3 regions of the Aeribacillus sp. FSL W8-0870 genome follow, and region 2 is predicted to be linked to each of the others. Evidence: riboswitches for the same ligand, from Rfam matches in the RefSeq annotation. Region 2 holds a riboswitch; each other region holds the start of a gene.

Region 1 (4,291 bases), 1.9 Mb from region 2:
TTTTCTTTTATCCAATGGACTTCACTTTCGTTTGTCCAACTGAAATCACAGCTATTTCTGACCGTTATGAAGAATTTGAAGATCTTGATGCAGAAGTGATTGGTGTATCAACTGACACAATTCACACACACTTAGCTTGGATTAAAACTCCTCGCGAAGAGAACGGTTTAGGCGATATTAAATATCCGCTTGCAGCAGATACAAATCATCAAGTATCAAGAGACTACGGCGTTTTAATCGAAGAAGAAGGAGTTGCTCTTCGCGGATTGTTCATCATCAATCCAGAAGGCGAACTTCAATATCAAACAGTATTCCATAACAACATTGGCCGCGATGTTGATGAAACATTGCGTGTACTTCAAGCGCTTCAAACTGGCGGACTTTGCCCAGCAAACTGGAAGCCTGGTCAAGAAACGCTTAAAGTATAATGAAGCTTTTCATTCAAAGGGCCTAGCAGTACGTTAGGCCTTTTTTCAAACGATTATTTTTTTGATATTCATTCTTCAAGGAGGAAACGCAAATGAAATTACGTGAGCCAATGCCTGAATTAGTCGGAGCAACAACTTGGCTGAATGGCGAAGTAACGAAAGAGCAATTAATCGGTGAAAAACCAACATTAATCCATTTTTGGTCAATCAGCTGCCATTTGTGTAAAGAAGCAATGCCGAAAGTAAATGAGTTCCGCGATCAATATAAAGATAAACTGAACGTAGTAGCTGTTCATATGCCTCGCTCCGAAAAGGATTTAGATATTGATGATATTAAAAAAGTAGCGGAAGAACACGGGATTACGCAACCGATCTTTGTTGACAACGAACATAAATTAACCGATGCTTTTGAAAATCAATATGTACCTGCATATTATGTTTTTGACAAAAACGGCATTCTTCGCCACTTCCAAGCAGGAGGAAGCGGAATGAAAATGCTGGAAAAACGTGTTAATCGGGTGTTAGCGGAAACAGAAAACGCTGAATGATTCAACCATCTGCAAAACATTGCAGGTGGTTTTTCATTTTAGAAATACCTTTCCGGCTTTGAAAGGACTTGTTTTTATTGCTTCGAAGCTTTCAAAAGATAAGCATCTCCATTTACCATTCATCCGGCATCCTTTTTCCAGCTCTCAATCCTAAAGAAATGATTCACATTCCAAATCACAACATGCTATAATAAATGATGCTAGTTTGAACAAAAAGGAGCATAGGTGGATGGCAAAACAATCACAAATTTTTTCCATTATGAATCTATTAAAGGTGCTTTTGGCTGTCATCGTTATCCTTTTCCTATTTTATTTGCTTGCGTTTAACGACGTCGTCGTGCGTTTTATATCTCTGCTATTAAATGGATGTTTAGTTGTTCTCGCCTTCCTTGTCTATCGGAAAATAGACTATATGATAAAGATGAAAGAAGATCGAAAAGAGCCTATTCAAACCGAAAAGCTGCCTGATGAAACAGAAATGGCGCGAAAAGAACAGCAATTAAATAAACTTGAGCTTGATAAAACGCAATTGTTGGAGGAGCTATTAACAAAAGCCGGTATCGAAGAGGAAGAAAAACAAAAGTACCGAGCCAAAATTAGAGAAAAAGAGGATGAAGCTTCAAAGCTTCAACAAGAGCTGGCATTCATGAAAGGCCGGATTGCCAACTTGATTTTAAAAAGAGATCCTGAGATCGAGCGGATTGTCCTGCTGCTTGATGCAGATTTTATATTAAATCATTCGTTAGTGGAAATTAATCAAAGGTTTCAGGAAATTAGCGGCAGTTTTTCTGAACAATCCATCGAGCATTTGAAAAAGGCTAATTATATTGATCAACATTTGCAATTTACTCGAATTGGTTATCGTGAATTATTAAAGACAGCAAAAAGGATCAATTAACCGTTAGCTTGTATTTTTCTATATTTTATGATTTAATGAAATTAAATGAAAATTTCATAATATTAACATACCACTAGGGGAGCCGAAAGGCTGAGAAAGGCGTGTGCCTTGACCCTTTGAACCTGATCTAGATCATACTAGCGTAGGGAAGTGGTGCAGTAATATCGAAACCTGTCTATGGGTTTTGTATATACTTGCCCGTTCCCTTATATTGGGAACGGGCTTTTTGCATTACATGGCTGGTTGGCAAACCATTTTTCAAAACAAAATGTTAAGAAAGGGGAGACAACGTGTTACAAACGCTATTTCAGCAAATTGATGAAAGGGAAGAAGAACTTCTGAATCTTCTAAAAACACTCGTATCGTTTGAAACGCCGAGCCCTCCGGCAAGAAATGCAAAAGAGGCTCAAAAGTATGTCGCCTCATATTTGGAAGACATCGGCTTTTCCATTGATCAATGGGATTTATATGAACAAGATCCAGTCGTAGTAGGAACGAAAAAAGGAAAAGATCCAGAAAATTACCACAGTTTAATTATTAACGGGCATATTGATGTCGCTTCAATCGAAGAGGGAGAAGAATGGCTAACGCCTCCTTTTGAGGCAACGGTTAAAGGGGATTACATATACGGACGCGGTGTAGCGGATATGAAAGGGGGAATGGCTGCCAGTCTGTTTGCATTAAAGCTGCTGCAAGAAAACGGCATTGAGCCGGGAGGGGATATCATTTTTCAGTCCGTCGTCGGAGAAGAAGTAGGCGAAGCAGGAACAAAATCGTGCTGCGACCGGGGATATCGAGCTGATTTTGCCATCGTTGTCGATTCAAGTAACTGTGAAATACAAGGGCAAGGCGGGGTGATCACGGGCTGGATTACGATTGAAAGCCCCGAGACATTTCACGATGGCACGAGAAGACAAATGATTCATGCCGGCGGGAAGCTTTTTGGGGCAAGCGCGATTGAAAAAATGATGAAAATTATTGAAGGACTGCGAGAGCTTGAACAGCATTGGGCAGTGATGAAAACGAGCAAAGGCTTTCCGCCTGGTTCTGCCACAATTAATCCTGCAGTGATTGAAGGTGGAAGGCACGCCGCTTTTGTGGCCGATAAATGTTCCCTTTGGATTACCGTTCACTATTACCCGGAAGAGCATTATGTAGAGGTGATCCGGGAAATTGAAGAACATATCCATCATGTTGCAATGGCTGATCCATGGCTTCGGAAATATCCTCCGAAATTTAAATGGGGCGGCACATCGATGATTGAAGATCGAGGAGAAATTTTCCCAGCTTTTTCATATGACGAACATTCACTCGGAGTGAAAACATTACAAAAAGCACATAAACTGGCATTTAATGAGGAAGCAAAGCTGACGATGTCCCCTACTGTGACAGACGGCGGCTGGCTGAGTGAAGCGGGAATTCCCGTCGTTTTATATGGACCGGGCACGCTTGAAGATGCACATTCGGTGAATGAAAAGCTGTCCATCCCCCAATTAAAAACATTTACAAAATCGCTGATCGCGTTTTTATTTGATTGGTATCAGAAAAAACGATGACAATTACAAAAGCTGCGAAAGGGGTAATTCAAATGTTTACAGACCGATTGTATAAAACTGCAAAACCGATTTGGGAAGCGAGTTACCATCATCCGTTTGTTCAAGGAATCGGCAATGGGACGCTGGATATCGACAAATTTCGCTTTTTTATGGAGCAGGATTATCTTTATTTAATCGAATACTGCCGCCTGTTTGCCCTTGGAAGCTTAAAGGCTCACAATCTTCAAACAATGACAGTTTTTGCTGATCTTCTACATTCGACGTTAAAAGTGGAAATGGATTTGCATCGTCAATACGCTGAAAGAATAGGAATAGAGAAGGAAAAATTAGAACAAGTTCAGCCTGCTGCTACAACCGTTGCATATACAAGCTACATGTTAAATGTGTCGCAGCGAGGATCATTGGCAGAACTGGTTGCCGCAGTCCTTCCATGTACATGGAGCTATTATGAAATCGGCACACGCTTACATGAGATTCCTGGTGCCAGTGAACATGAGTTTTACGGCGAGTGGGTAAAAATGTACGCATCAACAGAATTCGGTGAATTGGCAAAATGGCTGAAAGATTTAATGAATGAGCTTGCAGAAGGAAAACGGGAAGAAGAATTGAAATGGCTGGAGGATATTTTTGTTACAACGAGCAAATACGAATATATGTTTTGGGAAATGTCTGAACGAAAAGAAATGTGGCCAATCGAAATCAATTCTTAATATAGGAGAGAATGAACATGAAATTTACTGAAAAAATTCGAACAAAAGCAGATCCGATATGGCAGGCCAGCTTCGATCATCCATTTGTAAAAGGTATTGCTGATGGGAGTTTGCCGCTTGAATGTTTTCGTTATTACGTTTTACAAGATTC
Region 2 (4,291 bases):
TTTAAAAGAACGAATTTCATATGAGCTTAAAAACGCTTTTGGTTCTATTTCATTGACAAGGTTTAAAAATTCTTCCTCCCGAGACCGTTTGGCAACAACTTCCAAACGATACCTAATCGAATTCATTCCTTCTCCTTGAAAGACCGTAACCCCAAAACCAGCCTCCCTCAATTTTTTGACTAATCCGGAATTTTTATCCATTAAATTCACATTGTATGTTACATATCCAAAAGCCAGCTTTTTCTCCAGTTCACCGCCCAACAACAGCCCTGCACCAAAACCGATAATATATGCACTAATATTGTAAATATTAGATAAATCTTGAAAAACTATTCCTAAAGCGACAATATAAATCGCTGCTTCTAGCAAACCTATACCAGCAGCAGCCTTTGTTTGATTTTTCACTAACAAAATAGTTCGGATCGTCAATACTGGTACATACAATAATTGCAGCAAAAAAATAAAAATTGCTTGTAGAAACATGTTGCCTAGACACTCCTTTGTTCCATCATACTATAAATTATTTTCGAAAAGAAAGGGCTATCATAAACTCAAAATCTGAGATTTGAAACTACATTTTTACAATTCATCTTGATCTGTTATTATGCTTCAAAACTTCCTTTTTCATGCGAATAGGCTGGCGCTTGAAATACATCGCTGTTCTCCATACCCACTCCAACGGCCCTAATTGAAAATATTTAAACCAAATATGGCTGATGATAAGCTGCACGGCAAAAATTGCGAGTGCAAGCCAAAAACCGGCGAAGGGGTATACTTTACCGTACAATCCCAATCCGTAATGATAAAAAATATATGTACAAATAACAGATTGCATGATGTAATTTGTCAATGACATGCGTCCAACAGGCGCAATCTTCTTAACAATTTGCCGACAGATTGGGTGAAAATATAAAAATATGAGAGAGGTCACATAAAACAACATGAGAAATGGTGCACCGAACACCATGTAAAAACTATTTTCAGCGCTGACCGCAAAAATATTTAACGGAAGCCCAATGATAAGCCCGAAAAACCAGATGGCTGTTAATAACCTTCGATGCTTCTCCGGTTCTTGAAAAAGCTTTTGTTTCGCAAATATCATGCCAACTAAAAACATGCTGATATATGGGAGCATGTTTATTATATAGACAAGCGGTTGAAAAGGCCACATGCCAGACATAGACATGTAAAAAAGCCGATCATGAATACGCTGATGGAAAATATCAGTAAAACTTCCGTTTTGATATGAATGGATTGCGTTTCTTGCCTCCTCTTCCAGTAAGGCAGCCTGCTCTCTTTTTTGGACTAAAGCATCCTCACCATTGGATACAGCCGTCATCAAACCAATAAGGAGCAAATATAAACTAAATAAACATACAGTCCATACCAAAAGAGTTTTCCAGGAACACTTCCGGAAAAAAAGGAGAAGAAACCCCAGCACAGCATAATCCATTAAAATGTCTCCATCCCAGATGAAAAATGAATGAATTAGTCCAAATACAAAAAGCACCACCAGTCTGCGTATATATATAGAAACAAAGTTCCTGCCGTTTCCTAAAGCCCGTTCCTCCATGATGATGATTCCAAATCCGAACAATAATGAGAACATTGTAATAAACTTCATTTGCACAAATATTTCCAAAATATTTCTCGTTAGAAAATCCCATGTTCTCCATGTTTCAGTAAAAAAATTTTCGCTGCCTATTTGGTATAAATATACATCTGGATAGCTGAAATGCGCCATATTCACAAGTAAAATTCCAAATATCGCAGCCCCCCGCACCACATCCACTACTTCATAACGCTCACGATTAAGATTCAAATCAAAACCCCCATTCTGAAAAAAGTTCTTATTATAAACGCCCTTTTTTCATTATTTTTTGTCCAAAGGCTGCATTTCAGCTTTATCGTGTTTAAATTTATTTGAATATAGCGAAAAAAGAATGACAATTTTCTTATAGTCTATTATGATAGACATAAGATTCGAATATCAACAGATCCACAAGGGGAGCTATATGCTGAGAGTGGACGGATATTTCGTCCAGACCCTTTGAACCTGTTAGTTAATGCTAGCGTAGGGATGTGGAAGTATACTGATCCATGATACAGCCTTTTTCCCCCTTATGGATATTTGTTGATAGCAAATAATATACAGGGGGTTTTATTTTTGGAAAAAAATCGCTTATTACTATTAATAGAAGCAGCAATCTTTGCAGCATTGGCAGTTATACTTGATCTTCTCCCTTCCATTCAATTATCATCAGCCATTTCTATATCCATTGCCATGGTGCCTGTACTCATATTATCGTTTCGATCCGGTGCAAAGATTGGCTTCATTTCCGGCTTTTTATGGGGATTATTACAAATTGTATTAGGTGATGCATACATCCTGATGCCTGTTCAAGGCTTCATCGACTATTTTCTAGCTTTTTCCTTTATCGGTTTAGCCGGTCTTTTCAGCAAAACTATCCAAAATAAGCTGAAAGATGGAAAGAAAAGCTCTGCTCTTGTTTTCATCATCTTTGGCGTCTTCATCGGAGCTTTTGCACGTTATTTTTGGCATTTTATCAGCGGTGTCTTTTTCTTCGGAGAATATGCACCAGAAGGAATGTCAGCGGTCGTTTATTCTTTGATCGTAAACGGCATTACGATGATAGGAGCGTTTGTATTATGCGCTGTCGTTACTGTTATTCTCATTATGGCAGCGCCAAGATTGGTTGTAAAATAAACAAAATCATCCTCTGCAAAACATGCAGAGGATAATTTTGTTTATAGGGTAAATACTTTCGTTTCAACAGTGTATTTTTTTAATTTTTCACGGCTTACATGAAAACCGATCCCCGGGTTATCAGGCAAGGCAATTTTTCCATTATAAACCGATATTTCCGGTTCAATAATATCTTCTTCCCAATACTTAGATGAACTGGATATATCTCCTGGCAGTGTGAATTGTTCAAGTGTCGCTAAGGCTATATTATGGGCCCGTCCAATCCCTGATTCAAGCATCCCTCCGCACCAAACTGGAACATTTTGCTCTTTGCAAAAATCATGGATTTTTTTTGCTTCTGTCAAACCGCCAACACGGCCGATTTTTATATTCATAATTTTGCAGCTTCGAAGTTCAACAGCCTTTCGAGCATCTTCGAAGGAACAAATACTTTCATCTAAACAGATCGGTGTGTCCAATTCTTTTTGAAGTTTGCTATGATCCACAATATCATCGTGCGCAAGAGGCTGCTCAATCATCATTAATTGAAACTCATCCAATTGTTTTAGATGATTTATATCTTTTAATGTATAGGCACTGTTCGCATCAGCCATTAAATCCAAGTTCGGAAAATGCTTCCGTATTTCCTTAACTACTTCAATATCCCAACCTGGTTTAATCTTTATTTTTACTCTCTTGTATCCTTCCTCCTGATATTGTTCAATAAGACTGATTAAATCTTTTATTGTTGGCTGAATACCGATGCTCACCCCAGCTTCAACTTCTTTTTTCATTCCCCCGAGAGCTTGTGAAAGAGGTATATTTTGCTGTTTTGCATATAGATCCCACACGGCACCTTCCAAAGCCGCTTTTGCCATATAATTTCTGCGAATAAAACGAAACGATTCAGCCAACTCACGAGGATGATGAAACGTCGTCTTTGATAAAATCGGAATGAGGAAATCTTCGATCATGTGCACAGTTGTTTTCAAGGTTTCTTCTGTATACCATGGAATGGAAAAAGCAACCCCTTCTCCAAAACCGGCTGCACCATCATCATCCTTTACTTCTACGATCAACAATTCGCGATCGTGAATGTCTCCATAGCTAGTAGAAAATGGGGCTTTCAAACGCATCTGTAATATATGCAAAACAATTTTCTTAATTTTTATCAATTAAGAGCATCTCCTTTTTTAAACAAGCTCTCAGCTAAGTTCGACAAAATCATTGCCATTCGCCAGAGGGCTCGATATTTCCCGGAAAATATTTCTTAAAATAGCGAATCCACTCGAACGTTTGTTTTACACTAATTATAAAATAAACGCTTTCTTAATGTAAAGGAGCAAGGGATTTCTTTATTTCCCTTATTGTTTATTGAACTGCAAAATCTCAAATAAATAATGAGATCAATCGTAGAAACGAGTCTCATCATGAGATTAATTTTTCCACTCAATAGTTGTCTTCTTCTCTTTGTTGACTAGCAATTTAAAAACATCAGGTCTTGCATAATGCCCAACAGGATCAAAATCAAACTGGCTATAGGCGATTTGTTTCATATCCAGTTCTGCAATGATGATGTCTTCC
Region 3 (4,291 bases), 660 kb from region 2:
TTGACTATCATTTTGTCGGTCACTCATATATGAAAGATTATTTGCTCGAAAAAGGTATAAAAAAAGAACAGATTTTTGTTACAGGGATTCCTATTCACCCAAATTTTACAAAAAGGAAAGATGAACATGTACATAGCATGCGTTTTTATCGAGGATTAATTTCGGGAGGAAGTTCAGGCGTCGGTTCAATAGAGAAGATAACGGAAAAAATCAGCCGCGATGATGATATCCATTATATGGTGTTATGCGGAAAAAACAGAAAGCTTTATGATCGATTAATAAAACAAAACCATCCACGAATTACTCCTTTACCTTACATCTCTTCAAGAGAACAAATGAACGATCTGTACAATCGCGTCGATTTTATCATGACAAAGCCCGGTGGTGTGACAATCAGCGAATGTTTATACAAAAAAATTCCTATATTTGTATACCACACTCTTCCAGGACAGGAAGAAATAAATTTGGAGAAATTAACAAAATTCGGGATGGTGTTTGATTTTCGAAATTGGCAAGAGGAAACAAATATTTCGGACTCCATTATTCGAGCGCTGCAATCTAAGCAGCTATCAAAATTTTTATCGAAAGTGGATGAATATCATAAAAGTTTAGCTCCGATTGAACCAGCGGGATTGATCAAACGTTTAATGAATGAATAGCTCCTGGAAGCCATTAAAGCTTCTAGGAGCATTAGTTTGAAAATTATTTATCGATAAAGGGATGACCCGCCCTCTATAAATTCTTTTGCTTTTTGCCTCAAACCTTCCTGAACGAAATCAGAATCACTTGAACCGGCCATTTTTCTTAAATTGTGGGAAATTTTCATCGAGCAAAATTTTGGACCGCACATAGAACAAAAATGGGCAATTTTCGCTCCTTCTGCCGGCAAAGTTTCGTCATGATATTCGCGTGCCCGTTCAGGATCGAGAGAAAGATTAAATTGGTCGTTCCAGCGAAATTCAAAACGGGCTTTTGATAAAGCATCATCCCTTATTTGGGCGCCTGGATGCCCTTTTGCCAAATCTGCGGCATGGGCTGCAATTTTATAAGCAACAACACCTTGGCGCACATCCTCTTTATTGGGAAGGCCTAAATGCTCTTTCGGAGTTACATAACATAGCATGGCCGTTCCGTACCAGCCGATCATGGCTGCTCCAATGGCTGACGTAATATGATCATAGCCGGGAGCAATATCGGTCGTTAATGGACCGAGGGTATAAAAAGGAGCCCCTTTGCAAATTTCATTTTCTAAATCAACATTTTCTTTAATTTTATGCATCGGAATGTGCCCAGGGCCTTCGATCATGACTTGGACATCATGTTTCCAGGCTATTTCCGTCAATTCACCGAGCGTTTTCAATTCGGCAAATTGCGCTTCATCATTGGCATCTCGAATAGATCCGGGACGCAAGCCGTCACCTAATGAAACGGCAATATCATATGTTTTTAAAATTTCGCAAATCTCTTCAAAATGAGTGTATAAAAAGTTTTCTTGATGATGCGCCATACACCACTGCGCCATGATCGAACCGCCGCGGGATACGATTCCGGTCGTCCGTTTGACGGTCAAAGGGATATAGCGAAGCAGCACGCCGGCATGTATAGTAAAATAATCGACCCCTTGTTCTGCTTGCTCAATTAATGTATCACGGTAAATTTCCCATGTTAACTCTTCAGCAACGCCATTTACTTTTTCGAGCGCTTGGTAAATCGGGACGGTTCCAACCGGCACGGGCGAGTTGCGGATGATAAATTCTCTTGTTGCATGAATATTTTTTCCTGTTGACAGGTCCATAATTGTGTCAGCGCCCCAGCGGATGGCCCAAAGCATCTTCTCAACTTCTTCTTCGATTGACGATGTTACAGCTGAATTGCCAATGTTGGCATTAATTTTTACATGAAAGTTCCGGCCGATGATCATCGGTTCACTTTCCGGGTGATTAATGTTGGACGGAATAATGGCCCTGCCGGCAGCGACTTCTTGACGAACGAATTCAGGATTTATGTTTTCACGAATCGCCACAAACTCCATCTCTGGGGTGATGATCCCCTTTTTTGCATAGTGCATTTGTGTAACGACAGCACCTTTTTTTGCTTTGAAAGGCTTTCGATGAAAAGGTGTGGCAATATTGTGATCTTCCCAATTGCGAAATCCATTATCTTCAGGCTTTACCTGGCGCCCGTCATATTCTACAACATCATGACGGTCTAAAATCCACTGTTTGCGTACAGCCGGCAAACCTTTATGAATATCTGCCTGAAAATCAGGATCTGTATAGGGACCGCTCGTGTCATAAACCTTTACAGGTTCATTTTCAAACGTTCCCGCTTCCGTTTTCGTGGGAGTTAATTGAATTTCCCTCATCGGAACCCGAATATCGGGTCTTGACCCAGTCACATAAATTTTTTTGCTTGCTGGAAACTGCATGTTTTCGAAATAATGTTTCATTTTTCTCCTCCTCCATTTTTTTATCTGAAGATGTGCATAGAAAAATAGGAGGGGAGATGGGATGTGAAAAATAAAAACGGGTTCGCTTTAGCACGAACCCGATCAATTCAATATAGAAAAAGAAGGCAATACAAATACTCCCGCTACCTACTTCCCTACGCTGGCATCATCCAGATCAGGTTCAAAGGGTTGAAGAACTTCAGGCGCGTTCTTCTCTCAGTCCAGCTAATTGGACACCCCTAGTAGATGGTTATATATTTTTTTTAATAGTAACATAATATGAAAAATAATGAAAATATTTTTTCGTTTCATGATGTTTGTAGAATTGTTGATTTTTGAAACTTTCTGCGCAATTGTCCGTAATAATATTAGGCAAAAAATAAGGGGGGAGAGGCCTGAAATCAAACAATAAGTTTTTCGCTATTTGCGCTCTGCTGCTCATCTTGTCGATTATTTGTGCGTCTTTTGATGCCAAATCAGCTGAAGGGAAAACCGTTTATTTTATTCCGATTGAAAATACAATTGAAAAAGGATTGGTGCATTTTATTAAACGATCCATTCAGGAGGCGGAAAAAGAGAAGGCGGATGTCATTGTTTTTGAATTGAACACTCCTGGCGGTGCTTTAGAGGCAGCGATAGAAATAGGCAAAATGATTATGGATACAGATATCAAAACAATCGCTTATGTAAATAAACATGCGATTTCTGCAGGGGCTTATATAGCATTAAGGGCTGATCAAATATATTACCATCCTGGCGGTACCATTGGGTCAGCGGCTGTCATTGACTCCAATGGCAATGCTGCAGAAGTAAAAGTGCAATCGTTTTGGAAAGCAGAGATGAGAAATGCTGTTGAGGTTCATGGCAGAGACCCTATGTTCGCTGAGGCGATGGTAGACAGCAGCTTGGATATGCCCGAATATGGTGCAGAAAAAGGAGAATTACTAACATTAACAGCAAAACAAGCGATGGAAGTCGGGTATGGTGAAGGCATCGCCAAAAGCCGGGCAGAGCTTTTGAAATCGATCGGAATGGAAGGTGCAAAAGTCCAGGAGACTGAGGAGACGTTTGCTGAAAAAATAGCCCGTTTTGTAACAAACATGTATACCATTCCGATATTATTAACGATTAGCGGTTTAGGGTTTGTGTTAGAATTGTACACTCCTGGGTTTGGCATTCCTGGTTTTATTGGACTATTGGCACTGTTTTTGTTTTTCTTCGGTCATTTTATTGCAGGGCTTGCGGGATTGGAAACGGTTGTTTTGTTCGTGCTTGGGGTTCTGCTTATAATTGCAGAGTTGTTTGTTCCAGGAGGAATTATTGGAGCAATCGGTTTTCTTTCAGTCCTTTTAAGTTTATTTTTAGCAGCTGATCATATAGGACATATGGCGGTTTCTCTTTTTATTGCCGGTTCCATTTCGATATTCACAATATTCATCATGTCAAAGGTGATTGGTAAGCGTATGAAATGGTTTAAAAAAATTATTTTAAATGATTCAATCAGCACGGAGAAAGGTTATGTATCCAATCAAAATCGTACAGATTTAATTGGGAAAACGGGTGTAACTGTGACTGCTTTACGACCGGCAGGAACAGTAATGACCGATGGAGAGGAAAGATTGGATGTTGTGACAGAAGGAACGTATATTGAGAAAGGAAAAAAAGTGAAAATTGTTAAAGTAGAAGGCTCACGAATTGTTGTAAGAGCTATTAATGAAAATGAATAGGAGGTAGGTATATCACATGGACGTAACATTTTTTCTTTTACTAGGTCTTATCGTATTAGGTCTTATTTTGCTTGGCATCTTGTTCTCTTTTGTGCCGATTATGCTCTGGATTTCA

What was found. A riboswitch is a leader RNA that binds a small molecule or an ion and turns the genes downstream of it on or off. The one in region 2 is predicted to bind thiamine pyrophosphate.
Region 1: linked by a shared signal. The riboswitch ahead of NSU02_RS07665 (acetylornithine deacetylase) and the one ahead of thiT (energy-coupled thiamine transporter ThiT) in region 2 are both predicted to bind thiamine pyrophosphate.
Region 3: linked by a shared signal. The riboswitch ahead of thiC (phosphomethylpyrimidine synthase ThiC) and the one ahead of thiT (energy-coupled thiamine transporter ThiT) in region 2 are both predicted to bind thiamine pyrophosphate.

What each region holds. Positions count from the first base shown of each region.
Region 1 is NZ_CP150165.1:1,588,814-1,593,104, forward strand. It holds gene NSU02_RS07650 (peroxiredoxin) at 1-428, shown strand, start outside; gene NSU02_RS07655 (TlpA disulfide reductase family protein) at 521-976, shown strand; gene NSU02_RS07660 (DUF4149 domain-containing protein) at 1,206-1,874, shown strand; TPP riboswitch at 1,940-2,040, shown strand; gene NSU02_RS07665 (acetylornithine deacetylase) at 2,165-3,430, shown strand; gene tenA (thiaminase II) at 3,463-4,140, shown strand; gene tenA (thiaminase II) at 4,158-4,291, shown strand, end outside.
Region 2 is NZ_CP150165.1:3,495,574-3,499,864, forward strand. It holds gene NSU02_RS17000 (DUF2179 domain-containing protein) at 1-483, opposite strand, end outside; gene NSU02_RS17005 (DUF418 domain-containing protein) at 587-1,822, opposite strand; TPP riboswitch at 1,995-2,098, shown strand; gene thiT (energy-coupled thiamine transporter ThiT) at 2,168-2,728, shown strand; gene menC (o-succinylbenzoate synthase) at 2,770-3,879, opposite strand; gene NSU02_RS17020 (carbon-nitrogen hydrolase family protein) at 4,144-4,291, opposite strand, start outside.
Region 3 is NZ_CP150165.1:2,837,498-2,841,788, reverse strand. It holds gene NSU02_RS13830 (galactosyldiacylglycerol synthase) at 1-659, shown strand, start outside; gene thiC (phosphomethylpyrimidine synthase ThiC) at 707-2,449, opposite strand; TPP riboswitch at 2,585-2,700, opposite strand; gene NSU02_RS13820 (NfeD family protein) at 2,893-4,176, shown strand; gene floA (flotillin-like protein FloA) at 4,193-4,291, shown strand, end outside.